Regions from separate parts of the Paenibacillus diazotrophicus genome, predicted to be linked through region 1. Evidence: riboswitches for the same ligand, from Rfam matches in the RefSeq annotation. Region 1 holds a riboswitch; the other holds the start of a gene.
What was found. A riboswitch is a leader RNA that binds a small molecule or an ion and turns the genes downstream of it on or off. The one in region 1 is predicted to bind preQ1.

Region 1 (9,384 bases):
AATCCCTATTTTTGCGGAGGTACATAATGAATATTGTTAAGCTACAAATTGTAGTCCTGATTGAGAAATACAAAAAAGTAACCGATGTGGCAGCTGAAATGGGCTTAAAACAGCCCACCGTTTCGTTTCATATGAAAAGCCTGGAAAGCGAGCTGGGGACCCCTCTTTTTCAATATCGCAGTGGACGGGTGCTCCTTACCGATGCCGGACGGACGCTGTATCAGTATGCCTCCCGGATTGTAGCACTCACGGCTGAAGCTGAACGAAGTATCAAACAATACTCCTCACTCTCTTCCGGTCATCTGGAACTTGAAGCAAGTTATGTTCCTGGTACTTATCTTCTGCCAAATTTGGTTTCGCAATTCATCCGCCAGCATTCTGGAATGGATATTTCGTTATCCGTGCAACCGGATGCTGTTCTCCGCGAGCGTCTGCGGGGTAGAGAAATCCAGTTAGCTGTTCTGCATAATTATGGCGGGCAGGACAATTCCTTTACAACTCGAACAGTTGCCCGTAATGAAGCTGTTTTGGTTTTTGCGCCAGGTCATCCTTTTACAGACATCAAGAATATATCACCTGAACAGGTTGTTCTGGAGCCATGGATTCAATATGAGGCAGGTTCTTTCCTACAAGGCATTACAGACCAATGGGCAGAGCTGAACACAGTAAAGGTATGGGGACATGTAGTACTGAATTCACCTGAAGCAATGAAGGGAATCATTCGTAGCGGGGGCGGCGTCGGGCTTTGTTCCAAGAATATGATTGCGGCTGAACTCGCTGCCGGGAGCTTACGCTGCATACCTCTGCCAGGTATACAGCCCGAACATGGGGAATTTGCGCTGGCATGGCGAAGAGATTATACTCTAACCCCCTTGCAGCTTGCATTTGCAGATTTGGCAGCAGGTGTTAAAGGAGAAGAATAATTCAAAAAAAGTACAGCCCTTTGACGACACTGCTTACAGCGTCAAGGGCTATACCGGTTCGTTTGATGGAGATACTACATTTTTTCCGCCACCAGGGCGAAGGTCTTGGGAATTCCTGCATCAAAGACTTCAGAAGATAAATTAGGCTCTTCAGCTAATTCCCGGATTATCAGTCCGCTTCTGGCTGCTGCTGTCACTATTTCACCCAGTGTCCAGCGCCGCCAGTATACGACACTATGTTTCTCTTCTCCTAGCGGCACTCCGGATGAAGGCAGATACTTGGAGTAGGAGACTTTCTTTTCTTCCAATGTGGTGTCAAAATAATCCCCGCTCACCTTATGCTTACGAACCTTGGCGGTTGAGCCCTTCGAGGAGATCAGCTTCGTCGTAATGGGATGAAAATCACGGAGCACGAACCGGCCACCGGGTGTCAGCAGCCGGTATACCGTAGCCATAAACGGAGCCAAATCCGTAAAGTAATGGACAATCCCCATTTCAGCAAAGACGATGTCATATGAACTATCCAATAGTTCTTCCGGCAGCTTCAGCACATCCGATACAATGTAAGAAAGCTGAATTCCCGCAGCTTCGGCCAGTTCGGCAGCATAGCGGGCATTGGCTTCCGAGAAATCCGCCACGCTCACCTTTGCTCCCAGGAGCCCGAGTGCTACGGCTTTCATGCCGTTAGAACCCATAAGATTTAACACTTTCTTGCCCCGAACTTCACCGAGGTAGCCTAGCAAGGGGTAGAGTCTGGCAGCAGGATCTTTTTTGAGCTTCGCCGCTGCATCTGCAGGATTGCCAAAGCGGGCGGTCCAGGCTGAATAGGTATCCTCGTTCCACAGTTCTTCACTGGAAGGGCTTGTGCTCAGACTATCCGGATTATTAATGTTTGCGAATTGTTCATGTTCATTCATGTAATAGTAACCCCTTTATCTCTTTTAATACTCTCTTATGATAATCCCTTAGGATGCGCTAGGAAGGGATTCCTTGATCTTCGCCGCTTTTTTGCGCCCTGAATATAAATATACAGCGAGTCCACCCATAACCAGTACTCCTCCTGCCCATTGGAGCATTGTCAGCTGTTCCCCCAGAAGCAGGAAGGCCAATATGCTTGCTCCCACGGGTTCACCCAGAATGTTCATAGACACTGTAGTTGCTGAAGTATACTGCAGTAGCCAATTGAAAAGGATATGCCCGAAGACGGTTGGAACTACAGCCAGCAGAACAAATATGCCCCACTCCCGCGGAGGATAATTAATAAATGAAATGCCAGAGAGCAGATTATATAAGCCAAATACTGCTGCCGCCGAAATAAATACGATCAGGCTGTAAAGATAAGACGGCATACGGGCTACAAGCTTCTGTCCAATCAGTAAATGACCGGCAACCGCAACAGTTCCTCCGATGGACAGGAGATCTCCTTTGAGATTGTCTGCTGAGAGACCAATATCCCCCCAGCCGATAAAGACCACACCAAATATGGCGAGGGCCAGACCCATTATAGCGGCTGAAGTGCTTCTTTCCTTATACAGTATGTAAGCTCCCAGCATTATAAATACTGGTTCCAGCGCCATAATCATAGTTGAACTGGCCACAGAAGTATACTTTAGCGAACCCATCCAGAGTAAAAAATGCAGTGCAAGCATTAAGCCTGACGCTCCCAGCAGTAGCCAGTCCTTACGGCGCAAGGCAAAAGCTGCTCCGCTGTATGGCCGGGCAAAAGGCAGCATCAAAAGCGAGGTAAAGAGCAGCCGGTACATGCCTTGAATGGACGCTGGGGCATCCGACCATTTGATGAAGATAGAAGAAAATGAGACGGCCACAATTCCAATCAGCATCAGAAAAGGGACAGGAACGGGCGGCTTTTTTGAATTCACAAATAGCTTCCTTTCAGGTTAGATAAAACTCACTATGTTAATTTATCGCAGAATGAAAAAAAATGCAGCCTTTTTCACAATAAATAATCAAATGAAAAGCATGAACTCCACCTACCGGGAAGAAGTCCATGCTTGTATGAATGAAGCTTATTAGTTGAATGCTTACGTTTCATACTACGGTTTAAGCACAACCTTGATACAATCCTCTTCTTTGTCATTGAAGATCTTATACGCATGTTCAGCTTGGCTGATCGGCAGCCGGTGAGTAATAATATCCGTAGGATCAAACACATTTTCTTTTATCATTTTATATAAAGCCGGCATGTAGTGAATCACCGGTGCCTGTCCCATCTTAAGCGTGATATTGCGTTCAAACAGATGTCCCAGCGGGAACATATTATAGTTAAGCCCATACACGCCGATCAACTGGATCGTTCCGAATTTGCGTACCACATCTGCTGCAATCCTGAACGCTCCGAGCGAACCCCCTTGAAGCATTAACGTGGTCTCCACTTTTTCCACTACCGTTTTTTTGGCATCCAGACCGACACAATCAATGACTATATCCGCTCCACCGCGCGTAATTTCCTTTAAATGGGCTTCGATATCCTTCACTTTCTCAAAATTAAAAATCTCTACATTATTAGTCTGCTTTGCATGTTGGAGACGATACGGCACATGATCTACGGCAATTACCCGGGAAGCCCCTTTCATCCAGGCGAATTTTTGCGTCAACAGCCCAACCGGCCCGCAACCCAGAACAATGACCGTATCTCCGGGCTTGACTCCTGCGTTCTCAACACCCCACCAGGCTGTCGGCACAATGTCCGAGAGAAACATGAGTTTTTCATCCTCCATCTCAGCATCCTCCGGCACGACAAATGGGCCAAAATTGCCATAAGGCACACGCAGGAGCTCCGCCTGACCACCGGCAAATCCACCATAGGAATCAGAATACCCCAGAAAACCGCCTGTATCTTTGGCATCATTGGCATGATCACATTGACTCTCCATTTCATGCTGACAGAAAAAGCACTGGCCACAGGCTACGTTGAAAGGTACAATGACACGGTCGCCCTTTTTCACCTTGGTCACATCAGGACCCACGTCCTCGACAATTCCCATCGGTTCATGCCCAATAATATAGTCATCATGCATTCCGGGGATTTCTCCATTATAGATATGAAGATCCGAACCGCAAACGGCTGTGGAAGTTATACGAACAATAATATCATCTTTTTTCTCAAGCTTTGCGTCAGCGACTTCTTTGACTTCAACTTTTCTCTTGCCTTGGTAAGTTACTGCTTTCATTATGCAACCACTCCTTCGGTAGTAGAGATATGAACCAGCAGGCCGTTACTACTTCAAGCCATACTATGTTATACCCCCAGAACCTTGCGGTTTATCCATGAAGCAGCAGTTGTGTCTATTAGAATTCCACCTCTTGCTCCTTCCGCAGCCTTACAAACCTTCCGCCTAGAAGCGAATTATGATAGTTCACGATCTCGCTACCGCGTAAACTTTCATTGTCAAAAGTACTATGCGCATCCTCAACCAACACACTGTTGTAACCTAGGCTGTAAGCTCGTCTGCAGGTCGTGTCCACACAGAACTCACTTTGCATGCCGCAGATCACCAGATGAGTGATACCTAGTTCTTGAAGCTTGTCATTCAGATTTGTCCGGTGAAAAGCATCCCAGGTAGGCTTCTCGACAATGATTTCTCCTTCCCGGGGGGTGACATGACGGCTGATCTCCCATGTGGGGGTGCCTTTGGTGTATTCTTGATCTTCCGTATGCTGAATAAACACAACTGGAACGCCAGCCGAACGGGCTTTATGCAGCAGGGAGACGATTCTGGCTGTCACGCCCTCCTCCTCATGCAGCTTCATGTCCGGATAAGAAAACATAGCCTCTTGAACGTCGATAATCATTAACGCTGTCGAATCGTTTGCCATTGGAATAATCTCTCCTTATCGAATAAATTTAACGGAGTACCTTGATCTACCAAAAGATTATACCAGATGAGCTGAAGTATAGGCTTCATTTATGTGACAGCAGTTATAAGCTGCGAACAAGACAAATACCGGACCTCCACTGTGCAGAGGTCCGGCTAAGTATTCCGGTTCATACGTAACCGGATTATTTGCCCCGTTTATTATGCCAAATCAGGGCATGCAACTGCGGCAGCACCCGCGCTCTATTCATCTCCGGATCGGCAATAACCAGATTGAACAGCCATTCCAGCCGTCCCAGCAGACGGGCCGAGATGTCTCCCTCTTCCGTAACATCCTCATTACCAGGCTGCAGGTAGAGTGGCACCTCCGGATAGCGGCCGTGGATGCTTTTCGCATATTGGTAATCTTCATCATTAAATACAACAACCTTCAGACTATGGGCAGACTTGCCTTGTATCTTCATCTTGTCCATAATACTGTCAAGCATGTCCCAATCGGTCTTCATTCCTGAGCTTGGCGGTTTGGGGCTGATGGTAAGCACATCCACCTCGTAGAACCATTCCTGCCATCTGCTTCCTTGTGTTTCGATGGCTGACTGAATACCGCGTTCATGAAGCAGATTAATAAGGGTACCCAGTCCCTCACCGATCAGCGCAGGGTTGCCCCCGGAGATGGTCACACAATCAAAATTGTTACCGGCGAGCGAAGTCAGCTCGTCCATTATCTCCTCAGGCGAGAGCATCTTCACTTTATCCTTGGCTGTACCGTCCCAGGTAAAAGCAGAATCACACCAGTTGCAGCGATAGTCGCAGCCATAGGTGCGGACGAACATGGTTTTGACACCAATGACCGCCCCTTCACCCTGGATCGTTGGACCAAACATCTCAATTACCGGTAGCTTACTCACAATCACAGCCCCCATACAGGCGGTAGGACGGCCCTTCATCAGGGATATCCGCTGCCAGCACTTCTGCCCAGGAAGTTGGTGTCTCCCACAGCTTGACGGAGTATAGCGGAAGTGAAGCCCGCTTGAGTTGATAAGCAATGTAAGCCGACATATTCTCGACTGTTGTCCGGAAAGACAGTAGTGCCACCTTCGAACCTGTGCTTACCAGTGTCTCCAATACAGGCTCATTTCCCATAGCCAGAAAAGCGTGATCCAGATGGTCCACCAGACTTTCCTTTACCGTTGCCTTGATGTCGCTGAAATCAATTACAAACCCTTCGTCAGATTGGCCTTCTCCTACAAGCGGCTTGCCTTTCAACACAACCTCCAGCTTATAGGTATGCCCGTGCAGATTGCTGCACTTCCCCTTATGTCCCACCAATTGATGAGCCGAGTCAAAAGTAAATATTTTGCATACAGATACCTCGCCCATCATCAGGAAACAACCTCGTTTCGTTCCGCTTCATACTGCGTGAGTCCCCGCTGTCGCAGCAGACAAGCCGGACAGGTGCCGCACCCGCTGCCAATAATTCCGTTATAGCAGGTCAACGTGTGTTCGCGGATATATTCAAAGAAACCGAGCTCGTCGGCCAGCTTCCATGTTTCTTTTTTGTCCAGCCACATCAGCGGTGTGTGAATGACGAACTCGTAATCCATGGATAGATTAAGAGTCACGTTCAGTGATTTCACGAATACATCCCGGCAATCCGGATATCCGCTGAAGTCAGTCTGGCATACCCCGGTAATGATGTTGGCATACCCAAGCTGTTTGGCAAGAATTGCTGCAAAAGAAAGGAACAGAAGATTTCGCCCATCCACGAACGTACTTGGCAGTTCCTCTCCTTCTCCGGCGGCAATTTCTATATCATCCCGGGTCAGTGCGTTAGGTGCAAGCTGATTCAGCAAGCCCAAATCAAGAATATGCTGCTTCACATTGAATTTCCCGGCTATTTCCTTAGCGACTTCAATCTCGGCAGCGTGGCGCTGATTATAATTGAAGGTCACCACTTGAACCTCTTCGAACTGCTGCAATGCCCACACCAGACAGGTTGTGCTGTCCTGGCCGCCGCTGAATACGACTAATGCTTTTTTGTTCATCAGTTATGGTCTCCTCTCACTAGCTACGGATTAACGGTTGTCCACTTTCTCCGGATACAGGTCATGATTGATCAGCCGGTGCTCGGCCATCGCTTCATATTTGGTTCCTGGACGTCCCCAGTTGCAGTAAGGATCGATGGAAATGCCCCCGCGCGGGGTGAATTTGCCCCATACTTCAATATATCGTGGCTCCATCAGGGAGATCAGATCATTCATAATAATATTTACACAGTCTTCATGAAAATCACCATGATTACGGAAGCTGAACAGATAGAGCTTCAGTGACTTGGACTCGACCATTTTTTGCTCCGGAATGTATGAGATGTACATGGCGCCGAAATCCGGCTGACCGGTCACGGGACACAGGCTTGTAAACTCCGGACAATTGAATTTGACAAAATAATCGCGGCCGGGGTGTTTGTTATCAAATACCTCCAGAATGTCCGGATCATAGCCGAATTTATAAGTTGTACCTTGATTGCCCAGCAGGGTGACCTCCTGCATTTCCTCTTTTACTCTGCCTTCTGACATGACAAAAAACCCCTCTCTTTTCCTCCGGTGTTATCCGGAACTGGAAAGAAGAACGAGTTTCGAAAACTTGGCTCTACTAAGAAGATACGCCTCCAGTCTAATCTGACGGATATGCATACTGACTGACAGGCGCTGTCTTTTTTGCGCACAGCATAACAGCAAAAGAAGCACAGGCGGCTGCCTACACTTTTCCTGAACCCTTGATACGGGATAAGTTATGCCAAAACGGCTTAGTTTTTTATAGAGGGAGTTCGCGAACCTCTCCTGTGGCTCAAGGCCCAGAATTCTTCTTTATGATAATACTAGCGAATTGAACTATACCATGTATGGCGGTCGGTTGACAACCCTCACAGATTATCCAAAATCAGAGAACAGAGCATGCCCATTGCGGCAACAAGTCCGGTCAGCGGCCCGCCTTCCTCATATGCTTCCGGCATCATACTGGAGGACACCATAGAGATAATTCCTCCTCCGGCAAAAGAGGCTATCAGCGCGGTCGTAGAACCGCTGGCATGATCCATGAACAGATATCCCGCACCCGATGCCACTGAAGACATCAATAAGACGCTGAGCCACAGCAAGACGATCTTCCCTTTGCTGTAGTTGTCCTGCTTAAGTCCTGAAGTACTGGACAGCCCTTCAGGAATATTACTGATGAAGATGGCAGCTACCAGCAGCATGCTTACCCCTTGGCCGGAGATTAGACTGGCACCAATCATTATTGATTCTGGAATAGCATCTAGCACAGTTCCTGCAAAAATAGCCATTCCGCTGCCCTGCACCTTCTTACTGCTGCTGTCTCTGCCGGAACGTTTGCGGCCCGCGCCGCCCTTGCGCGAGATATACCAGTCAAACAGTGTGAACACAACTGCACCGGCCAAGAATCCGATAATGGTAGGATTCAGTCCACCTTCAGCGGCGGAATCATCCAGAAGCTCATACGCCGCTGCACCAATGAGTACCCCAGTACCAAATGCCATAATGAATCCAATCAGCTTTTTCGGAATCGGCAGATATAAAGCCAGCAATGCTCCAAGCAGGACCGCAGAGCCGGAAATAGCTCCCCATAACAGTGCACTCCACAATAGGTTCACCTTCCTTGGCCAATGTAGTTTAAGTATAAAATAGAAGTGCCTGATAGTAGTTTACACTCGAAAAGGAAATTACAATCAGCTGCAGGTCTGAATGAGTTTTTGTTAACTTCATTAATCTTTAATTCACTTAATTCATCTTTCACCTTCACCTGTCTAATGCATTCACAGAAGCATGGATTCAATTTCGAAGAAAAGGGTAACTTAACTTCTATAATCTCCTTGATAAGGATGGGATCAACTGATGGATCAAAGTGTACAGAAATTAATGGATTGGCTGACCGCCCAAGGGGGCGAAACTCTGGTTATTGACAAGCAAGAGATGAAGGATCTGGACACCGTCCACTTCAATCTGGAAACCGTGGATTATCGGGATGCCGAAGATGTCATTGATGAATATCTGGATAGTGCTCTGATTCTGCGAGGCACTGGCAACACTATTAACCGGGACGGCGAGCTTGTCCCCCTGCCCCAGTTGAATTACGAGATTGCTGTCAGCGGGCTTCAACTGGATGAAGTTAATGACGAGCGGGTTGAACTTCGGACGGACAGAGCCAAATATTCCATCTCCAAAAGCTGAATACTGCCCACTATAAAATAACAAAACAGGACGCATCCAATTGACTGCGTCCTGTGATATGTTAATTATTCTTCTCCGATAATCTCTACCTCTGTCTCTAACTCTACTCCGAACTTATCCTTGACTGTAGACTGAACATGGTGAATCAACCCTATATAATCCTTGGCCGTTGCTTGATTGGTATTAACAATGAATCCCGCATGCTTAAGTGAAACTTCAGCTCCGCCGATTCTTGTTCCCTGAAGCCCGCTCTCCTGAATCAACTGCCCGGCAAATCTCCCGGGGGGACGCTTAAAGACGCTTCCGCAGGAGGGATACTCCAATGGCTGCTTGGATTCGCGTTGGCAGGTCAAATCGTCCATGACCGCTTTGATATTC
Region 2 (9,384 bases), 870 kb from region 1:
TATTAGTCTGCTTTGCATGTTGGAGACGATACGGCACATGATCTACGGCAATTACCCGGGAAGCCCCTTTCATCCAGGCGAATTTTTGCGTCAACAGCCCAACCGGCCCGCAACCCAGAACAATGACCGTATCTCCGGGCTTGACTCCTGCGTTCTCAACACCCCACCAGGCTGTCGGCACAATGTCCGAGAGAAACATGAGTTTTTCATCCTCCATCTCAGCATCCTCCGGCACGACAAATGGGCCAAAATTGCCATAAGGCACACGCAGGAGCTCCGCCTGACCACCGGCAAATCCACCATAGGAATCAGAATACCCCAGAAAACCGCCTGTATCTTTGGCATCATTGGCATGATCACATTGACTCTCCATTTCATGCTGACAGAAAAAGCACTGGCCACAGGCTACGTTGAAAGGTACAATGACACGGTCGCCCTTTTTCACCTTGGTCACATCAGGACCCACGTCCTCGACAATTCCCATCGGTTCATGCCCAATAATATAGTCATCATGCATTCCGGGGATTTCTCCATTATAGATATGAAGATCCGAACCGCAAACGGCTGTGGAAGTTATACGAACAATAATATCATCTTTTTTCTCAAGCTTTGCGTCAGCGACTTCTTTGACTTCAACTTTTCTCTTGCCTTGGTAAGTTACTGCTTTCATTATGCAACCACTCCTTCGGTAGTAGAGATATGAACCAGCAGGCCGTTACTACTTCAAGCCATACTATGTTATACCCCCAGAACCTTGCGGTTTATCCATGAAGCAGCAGTTGTGTCTATTAGAATTCCACCTCTTGCTCCTTCCGCAGCCTTACAAACCTTCCGCCTAGAAGCGAATTATGATAGTTCACGATCTCGCTACCGCGTAAACTTTCATTGTCAAAAGTACTATGCGCATCCTCAACCAACACACTGTTGTAACCTAGGCTGTAAGCTCGTCTGCAGGTCGTGTCCACACAGAACTCACTTTGCATGCCGCAGATCACCAGATGAGTGATACCTAGTTCTTGAAGCTTGTCATTCAGATTTGTCCGGTGAAAAGCATCCCAGGTAGGCTTCTCGACAATGATTTCTCCTTCCCGGGGGGTGACATGACGGCTGATCTCCCATGTGGGGGTGCCTTTGGTGTATTCTTGATCTTCCGTATGCTGAATAAACACAACTGGAACGCCAGCCGAACGGGCTTTATGCAGCAGGGAGACGATTCTGGCTGTCACGCCCTCCTCCTCATGCAGCTTCATGTCCGGATAAGAAAACATAGCCTCTTGAACGTCGATAATCATTAACGCTGTCGAATCGTTTGCCATTGGAATAATCTCTCCTTATCGAATAAATTTAACGGAGTACCTTGATCTACCAAAAGATTATACCAGATGAGCTGAAGTATAGGCTTCATTTATGTGACAGCAGTTATAAGCTGCGAACAAGACAAATACCGGACCTCCACTGTGCAGAGGTCCGGCTAAGTATTCCGGTTCATACGTAACCGGATTATTTGCCCCGTTTATTATGCCAAATCAGGGCATGCAACTGCGGCAGCACCCGCGCTCTATTCATCTCCGGATCGGCAATAACCAGATTGAACAGCCATTCCAGCCGTCCCAGCAGACGGGCCGAGATGTCTCCCTCTTCCGTAACATCCTCATTACCAGGCTGCAGGTAGAGTGGCACCTCCGGATAGCGGCCGTGGATGCTTTTCGCATATTGGTAATCTTCATCATTAAATACAACAACCTTCAGACTATGGGCAGACTTGCCTTGTATCTTCATCTTGTCCATAATACTGTCAAGCATGTCCCAATCGGTCTTCATTCCTGAGCTTGGCGGTTTGGGGCTGATGGTAAGCACATCCACCTCGTAGAACCATTCCTGCCATCTGCTTCCTTGTGTTTCGATGGCTGACTGAATACCGCGTTCATGAAGCAGATTAATAAGGGTACCCAGTCCCTCACCGATCAGCGCAGGGTTGCCCCCGGAGATGGTCACACAATCAAAATTGTTACCGGCGAGCGAAGTCAGCTCGTCCATTATCTCCTCAGGCGAGAGCATCTTCACTTTATCCTTGGCTGTACCGTCCCAGGTAAAAGCAGAATCACACCAGTTGCAGCGATAGTCGCAGCCATAGGTGCGGACGAACATGGTTTTGACACCAATGACCGCCCCTTCACCCTGGATCGTTGGACCAAACATCTCAATTACCGGTAGCTTACTCACAATCACAGCCCCCATACAGGCGGTAGGACGGCCCTTCATCAGGGATATCCGCTGCCAGCACTTCTGCCCAGGAAGTTGGTGTCTCCCACAGCTTGACGGAGTATAGCGGAAGTGAAGCCCGCTTGAGTTGATAAGCAATGTAAGCCGACATATTCTCGACTGTTGTCCGGAAAGACAGTAGTGCCACCTTCGAACCTGTGCTTACCAGTGTCTCCAATACAGGCTCATTTCCCATAGCCAGAAAAGCGTGATCCAGATGGTCCACCAGACTTTCCTTTACCGTTGCCTTGATGTCGCTGAAATCAATTACAAACCCTTCGTCAGATTGGCCTTCTCCTACAAGCGGCTTGCCTTTCAACACAACCTCCAGCTTATAGGTATGCCCGTGCAGATTGCTGCACTTCCCCTTATGTCCCACCAATTGATGAGCCGAGTCAAAAGTAAATATTTTGCATACAGATACCTCGCCCATCATCAGGAAACAACCTCGTTTCGTTCCGCTTCATACTGCGTGAGTCCCCGCTGTCGCAGCAGACAAGCCGGACAGGTGCCGCACCCGCTGCCAATAATTCCGTTATAGCAGGTCAACGTGTGTTCGCGGATATATTCAAAGAAACCGAGCTCGTCGGCCAGCTTCCATGTTTCTTTTTTGTCCAGCCACATCAGCGGTGTGTGAATGACGAACTCGTAATCCATGGATAGATTAAGAGTCACGTTCAGTGATTTCACGAATACATCCCGGCAATCCGGATATCCGCTGAAGTCAGTCTGGCATACCCCGGTAATGATGTTGGCATACCCAAGCTGTTTGGCAAGAATTGCTGCAAAAGAAAGGAACAGAAGATTTCGCCCATCCACGAACGTACTTGGCAGTTCCTCTCCTTCTCCGGCGGCAATTTCTATATCATCCCGGGTCAGTGCGTTAGGTGCAAGCTGATTCAGCAAGCCCAAATCAAGAATATGCTGCTTCACATTGAATTTCCCGGCTATTTCCTTAGCGACTTCAATCTCGGCAGCGTGGCGCTGATTATAATTGAAGGTCACCACTTGAACCTCTTCGAACTGCTGCAATGCCCACACCAGACAGGTTGTGCTGTCCTGGCCGCCGCTGAATACGACTAATGCTTTTTTGTTCATCAGTTATGGTCTCCTCTCACTAGCTACGGATTAACGGTTGTCCACTTTCTCCGGATACAGGTCATGATTGATCAGCCGGTGCTCGGCCATCGCTTCATATTTGGTTCCTGGACGTCCCCAGTTGCAGTAAGGATCGATGGAAATGCCCCCGCGCGGGGTGAATTTGCCCCATACTTCAATATATCGTGGCTCCATCAGGGAGATCAGATCATTCATAATAATATTTACACAGTCTTCATGAAAATCACCATGATTACGGAAGCTGAACAGATAGAGCTTCAGTGACTTGGACTCGACCATTTTTTGCTCCGGAATGTATGAGATGTACATGGCGCCGAAATCCGGCTGACCGGTCACGGGACACAGGCTTGTAAACTCCGGACAATTGAATTTGACAAAATAATCGCGGCCGGGGTGTTTGTTATCAAATACCTCCAGAATGTCCGGATCATAGCCGAATTTATAAGTTGTACCTTGATTGCCCAGCAGGGTGACCTCCTGCATTTCCTCTTTTACTCTGCCTTCTGACATGACAAAAAACCCCTCTCTTTTCCTCCGGTGTTATCCGGAACTGGAAAGAAGAACGAGTTTCGAAAACTTGGCTCTACTAAGAAGATACGCCTCCAGTCTAATCTGACGGATATGCATACTGACTGACAGGCGCTGTCTTTTTTGCGCACAGCATAACAGCAAAAGAAGCACAGGCGGCTGCCTACACTTTTCCTGAACCCTTGATACGGGATAAGTTATGCCAAAACGGCTTAGTTTTTTATAGAGGGAGTTCGCGAACCTCTCCTGTGGCTCAAGGCCCAGAATTCTTCTTTATGATAATACTAGCGAATTGAACTATACCATGTATGGCGGTCGGTTGACAACCCTCACAGATTATCCAAAATCAGAGAACAGAGCATGCCCATTGCGGCAACAAGTCCGGTCAGCGGCCCGCCTTCCTCATATGCTTCCGGCATCATACTGGAGGACACCATAGAGATAATTCCTCCTCCGGCAAAAGAGGCTATCAGCGCGGTCGTAGAACCGCTGGCATGATCCATGAACAGATATCCCGCACCCGATGCCACTGAAGACATCAATAAGACGCTGAGCCACAGCAAGACGATCTTCCCTTTGCTGTAGTTGTCCTGCTTAAGTCCTGAAGTACTGGACAGCCCTTCAGGAATATTACTGATGAAGATGGCAGCTACCAGCAGCATGCTTACCCCTTGGCCGGAGATTAGACTGGCACCAATCATTATTGATTCTGGAATAGCATCTAGCACAGTTCCTGCAAAAATAGCCATTCCGCTGCCCTGCACCTTCTTACTGCTGCTGTCTCTGCCGGAACGTTTGCGGCCCGCGCCGCCCTTGCGCGAGATATACCAGTCAAACAGTGTGAACACAACTGCACCGGCCAAGAATCCGATAATGGTAGGATTCAGTCCACCTTCAGCGGCGGAATCATCCAGAAGCTCATACGCCGCTGCACCAATGAGTACCCCAGTACCAAATGCCATAATGAATCCAATCAGCTTTTTCGGAATCGGCAGATATAAAGCCAGCAATGCTCCAAGCAGGACCGCAGAGCCGGAAATAGCTCCCCATAACAGTGCACTCCACAATAGGTTCACCTTCCTTGGCCAATGTAGTTTAAGTATAAAATAGAAGTGCCTGATAGTAGTTTACACTCGAAAAGGAAATTACAATCAGCTGCAGGTCTGAATGAGTTTTTGTTAACTTCATTAATCTTTAATTCACTTAATTCATCTTTCACCTTCACCTGTCTAATGCATTCACAGAAGCATGGATTCAATTTCGAAGAAAAGGGTAACTTAACTTCTATAATCTCCTTGATAAGGATGGGATCAACTGATGGATCAAAGTGTACAGAAATTAATGGATTGGCTGACCGCCCAAGGGGGCGAAACTCTGGTTATTGACAAGCAAGAGATGAAGGATCTGGACACCGTCCACTTCAATCTGGAAACCGTGGATTATCGGGATGCCGAAGATGTCATTGATGAATATCTGGATAGTGCTCTGATTCTGCGAGGCACTGGCAACACTATTAACCGGGACGGCGAGCTTGTCCCCCTGCCCCAGTTGAATTACGAGATTGCTGTCAGCGGGCTTCAACTGGATGAAGTTAATGACGAGCGGGTTGAACTTCGGACGGACAGAGCCAAATATTCCATCTCCAAAAGCTGAATACTGCCCACTATAAAATAACAAAACAGGACGCATCCAATTGACTGCGTCCTGTGATATGTTAATTATTCTTCTCCGATAATCTCTACCTCTGTCTCTAACTCTACTCCGAACTTATCCTTGACTGTAGACTGAACATGGTGAATCAACCCTATATAATCCTTGGCCGTTGCTTGATTGGTATTAACAATGAATCCCGCATGCTTAAGTGAAACTTCAGCTCCGCCGATTCTTGTTCCCTGAAGCCCGCTCTCCTGAATCAACTGCCCGGCAAATCTCCCGGGGGGACGCTTAAAGACGCTTCCGCAGGAGGGATACTCCAATGGCTGCTTGGATTCGCGTTGGCAGGTCAAATCGTCCATGACCGCTTTGATATTCGCAGGATCACCTGGTTGCAAAGCAAACCGGGCCTCCAATACAATGAATTCGCCACTGGCGAAGACACTTTTACGGTATCCCCATTCCAGCTCATCCCCTTGAAGAGTCACTAGCCGCCCTGCTTTACTGATAGCAAGTGCACTATGCAGCACATCTTTGACCTCTCCGCCGTATGCGCCAGCATTCATATACAGCGCTCCACCTACAGTTCCCGGAATTCCGCAGGCGAACTCAAGTCCTGCAAGACTTTTCTCCAAAGCAAATCGGGAAACATCGATAATCTTTGCACCACACTGGGCGTAAAGCAAATTATCCCTTATTCCCATATCGGTTAAGTCTGCAGTCTGCAGGACAATCCCGCGAATCCCTCCGTCACGGATAATGACATTCGAGCCGTTCCCCAGAACGGTCAATGGAATGTCGTTTACACGGGCATATGTAACAATGGACTGAAGTTCCTCATATGTCGCAGGTATCGTAAGAATGTCGGCCTGCCCGCCGATACGCGTAAATACATAACCTTGCAGCGCCTCCCCGCGCTTGACCACTCCAGTCGGAACCAGCTGCTGCAGATCCTCATATATTTTGCTGATATTCATGTTCAGTGCTCCTTCGACTCCATAAAAATAATATTCCTTGATTCACTGTATAATCGTTAACTAGGGCAACCACAACTTTAACAACGAACAGGCTCCCTTGTCAATGACGGGAGCCTGTTGCCAACTGCATATATTATCATTATGAGTCACATTTCACATTTATAACCTATTACACCCCAACTGCACTGAATGCCGCCAGTTCATAAGGCAGACAGAGAGGCACACCGGTCCGCGGATCACGTACAATATCCGCTTCAATACCAAATACTTCCCGCAGCACATCAGGTGTCATTACTTCAGCCGGAGGGCCTTCACTGATCACATGTCCGGATTTGATCGCTACCATATGCTGAGCATAACGGGAAGCATGATTCAAATCATGCACTACCATAATAATGGTACGGCCTTTTTCCTGATTCAGCTTCTGCAGCAGATGGAGAACCTCCAGCTGGTGTGCCATATCCAGAAAAGTTGTCGGTTCATCCAGAAACAGAATATCCGTCTGCTGGGCCAGTGCCATCGCAATCCAGGCCCGCTGACGTTGCCCTCCGGATAGACGGTCAATGGGACGGTCGTGGAACTCTTCCATACCCGTCACTGAGATCGCATTTGCAATAATACTATGATCTTCCGGAGTAAGCGTACCAAAGCCCTTTTGATGCGGATAGCGGCCATAACTTACCAGTTCTGATACAGTAAGTCCATCCGGTGCAGTGGGGTTCTGCGGCAGGATCGCCAGCTGCCGGGCTACTTCTTTGGTCGACAGATTATGGATCGACTTACCGTCCAGCATCACACTGCCGCTCTTAGGCTTCATGATACGCGCCATTGTCTTGAGAATGGTAGATTTCCCGGAACCGTTCGCCCCTACCAGGGCTGTGATTTTCCCTGTTGGAAGAGACAGGTTCAGTCCTTTGACAATCAATGCCTCCGCATATCCAATACTTAACTGCTCTGTGTTCAAACGTTCCGGCATCCTCTTCACTCCTATACATCAATAGAATCCTATATGTAATATCCGATCTGGTCAAAGAATTGTCTGTTACGTCTCACTCCATTAAATGATATTGATTCTCATTATCTATGTCAACATAAATATTTAGTTTTTACACGCAACTGTTTATCTTCACAGATGCTGTGTAAGGTTTTCCAGTGAAATTCTCCACTCTCCTTCACAATACTCTATTTTATGTATACTTGTGTAAGAAGCCGAAAATGCTTTTCGGGTCTTGTTAGTCCATTCCAATCCTCTCAAAATATGATAGATTATATTAATGACTCCACCATGCGTAACAACGATTACATTTTCAACAGGATGGTTTCGCACTTGTTCTTCACATAGTAGGGTAAATGTTTCTTTTATACGTGTAAAAAATTCAATGGGACTTTCTCCGCCAGGATAACGTTCATCCATCCGTAAACCCGAGAAGTACAGATTAGGGTATCGTTCATCCACAATTTCATTGGGCATGCCTGCAATAACCCCATTGTTCGTTTCTCTCCAATCTTCGCTGCTTTCAACTCGAAATCCTAGTGCTCTGGAGATCTCATTTGCTGTATCTAATGCCCGTTGCAAATCGCTGCTTAGGATACGATGTATATTAAAGGACGATTGGTTTTCCTTAAGGTAAAGCCCCAGCTTCTCCGATTGCCGATATCCCTCAACAACGAGTCCTCTTTGACTCCACCCTCCACGAAATCCTTCATCATCAATTCCATGTCTTATGAAATAAATGGCCATTTGCATCTCCCCTTCTATTATTTCGGATAGGCATAATAATACCATATTAATATAAAATTCACTTTCACCTTTTCTTCTTAATACAAAGGCTATGTTAAATTTCAATGTTGATTTTGGGTTAAAATTGAACCACCTTCCTTAGAGAAGGTGGTTCAATTTTATTTTACATGACTATCCATAAGTTTTTCCCATTCCTCAAAAGACAACTTATCAGTAATATGTTTTAAGTCATCTGAAACTGGAACATAACATATTAATTCTAAACTATTACCGTCTGGGTCATTAAAATAAACGGAAGCGTTACCTTGATTCGGACGAATAAATGGCTCAATAGATGTTCTTCTGCCAAATGGTACAGCTTCAACTTGAATTGATTCTAACCATTTTAAAGACTTTTTCAAATCTTCATATGATACTCGAAAAGCAATATGTCGTAATGAAGGATGGTAAGGGGTCTTATACTCATCTCCTTGCCATAAACCCAACCAACTTTTTCCCTCTTCTATCCAAAAGAAAGCAGTGTCATCATCTCGCCAAGCAAAACCCAAACCCAATTTCTTATAAAATTCTATCGAAACTTCTAAATTTCTTACTGGTAAATGTGCCTCATATATTCCTTTTATCATTTCACACACACCTTTTGTTATTATAAATTTCACAAGCATCGTCAGTTTATTCAGCAAGATAAAGCCGACAGTCGAAGTTTGTTGTTCGTTTCTGTCACCGTAAATAGGCATGATTTGACCAGCATATTTTTCTTATTCGATGAGGTATTCTCATATTCCTTGCTGTCTATATATCGAAACCACGCCAGATAATTATGCAAATATTTCGTTGCAACACCATTAAATCGGTCCATCCATTTCTTTAAGCGACTGTGATAGCTATTTACGTTTTGGATATGGTACACGCCCTTCACACGCTGTTTACCATCGGACTTGAAACGGTAATGAGCTAAGCCTTTAGTATTTGCGTACGAACTGAACGCTCTCCACGAATCGGTACAAAGAACATTTGAGTCGGATAGATGTTCGCCAATCGCTTCATCCAACTTCGTTGTCTTAATACGCCCACGTCCAAGAACGCCAGAGTAGGTCATCTTTT

Region 2: it holds a riboswitch for preQ1, as region 1 does, so the genes downstream of both, queF (preQ(1) synthase) here and queF (preQ(1) synthase) in region 1, are expected to answer to the same signal.

The regions. Positions count from the first base shown of each region.
Region 1 is NZ_JBGJZN010000001.1:587,984-597,367, reverse strand. Features, by position in the region: gene ACAN54_RS02660 (LysR family transcriptional regulator) at 27-923, shown strand; gene ACAN54_RS02655 (class I SAM-dependent methyltransferase) at 998-1,840, opposite strand; gene ACAN54_RS02650 (DMT family transporter) at 1,889-2,803, opposite strand; gene ACAN54_RS02645 (zinc-dependent alcohol dehydrogenase) at 2,978-4,114, opposite strand; gene ACAN54_RS02640 (cysteine hydrolase family protein) at 4,233-4,760, opposite strand; gene queE (7-carboxy-7-deazaguanine synthase QueE) at 4,945-5,667, opposite strand; gene ACAN54_RS02630 (6-pyruvoyl trahydropterin synthase family protein) at 5,660-6,139, opposite strand; gene queC (7-cyano-7-deazaguanine synthase QueC) at 6,142-6,804, opposite strand; gene queF (preQ(1) synthase) at 6,835-7,335, opposite strand; PreQ1 riboswitch class I at 7,560-7,603, opposite strand; gene ACAN54_RS02615 (ZIP family metal transporter) at 7,683-8,420, opposite strand; gene ymzB (protein YmzB) at 8,671-9,006, shown strand; gene murB (UDP-N-acetylmuramate dehydrogenase) at 9,072-9,384, opposite strand, start outside.
Region 2 is NZ_JBGJZN010000001.1:1,457,019-1,466,402, reverse strand. Features, by position in the region: gene ACAN54_RS06675 (zinc-dependent alcohol dehydrogenase) at 1-670, opposite strand, end outside; gene ACAN54_RS06670 (cysteine hydrolase family protein) at 789-1,316, opposite strand; gene queE (7-carboxy-7-deazaguanine synthase QueE) at 1,501-2,223, opposite strand; gene ACAN54_RS06660 (6-pyruvoyl trahydropterin synthase family protein) at 2,216-2,695, opposite strand; gene queC (7-cyano-7-deazaguanine synthase QueC) at 2,698-3,360, opposite strand; gene queF (preQ(1) synthase) at 3,391-3,891, opposite strand; PreQ1 riboswitch class I at 4,116-4,159, opposite strand; gene ACAN54_RS06645 (ZIP family metal transporter) at 4,239-4,976, opposite strand; gene ymzB (protein YmzB) at 5,227-5,562, shown strand; gene murB (UDP-N-acetylmuramate dehydrogenase) at 5,628-6,539, opposite strand; gene ACAN54_RS06630 (ABC transporter ATP-binding protein) at 6,709-7,515, opposite strand; gene ACAN54_RS06625 (histidine phosphatase family protein) at 7,666-8,385, opposite strand; gene ACAN54_RS06620 (VOC family protein) at 8,439-8,906, opposite strand; gene ACAN54_RS06615 (IS1595 family transposase) at 8,957-9,384, opposite strand, start outside.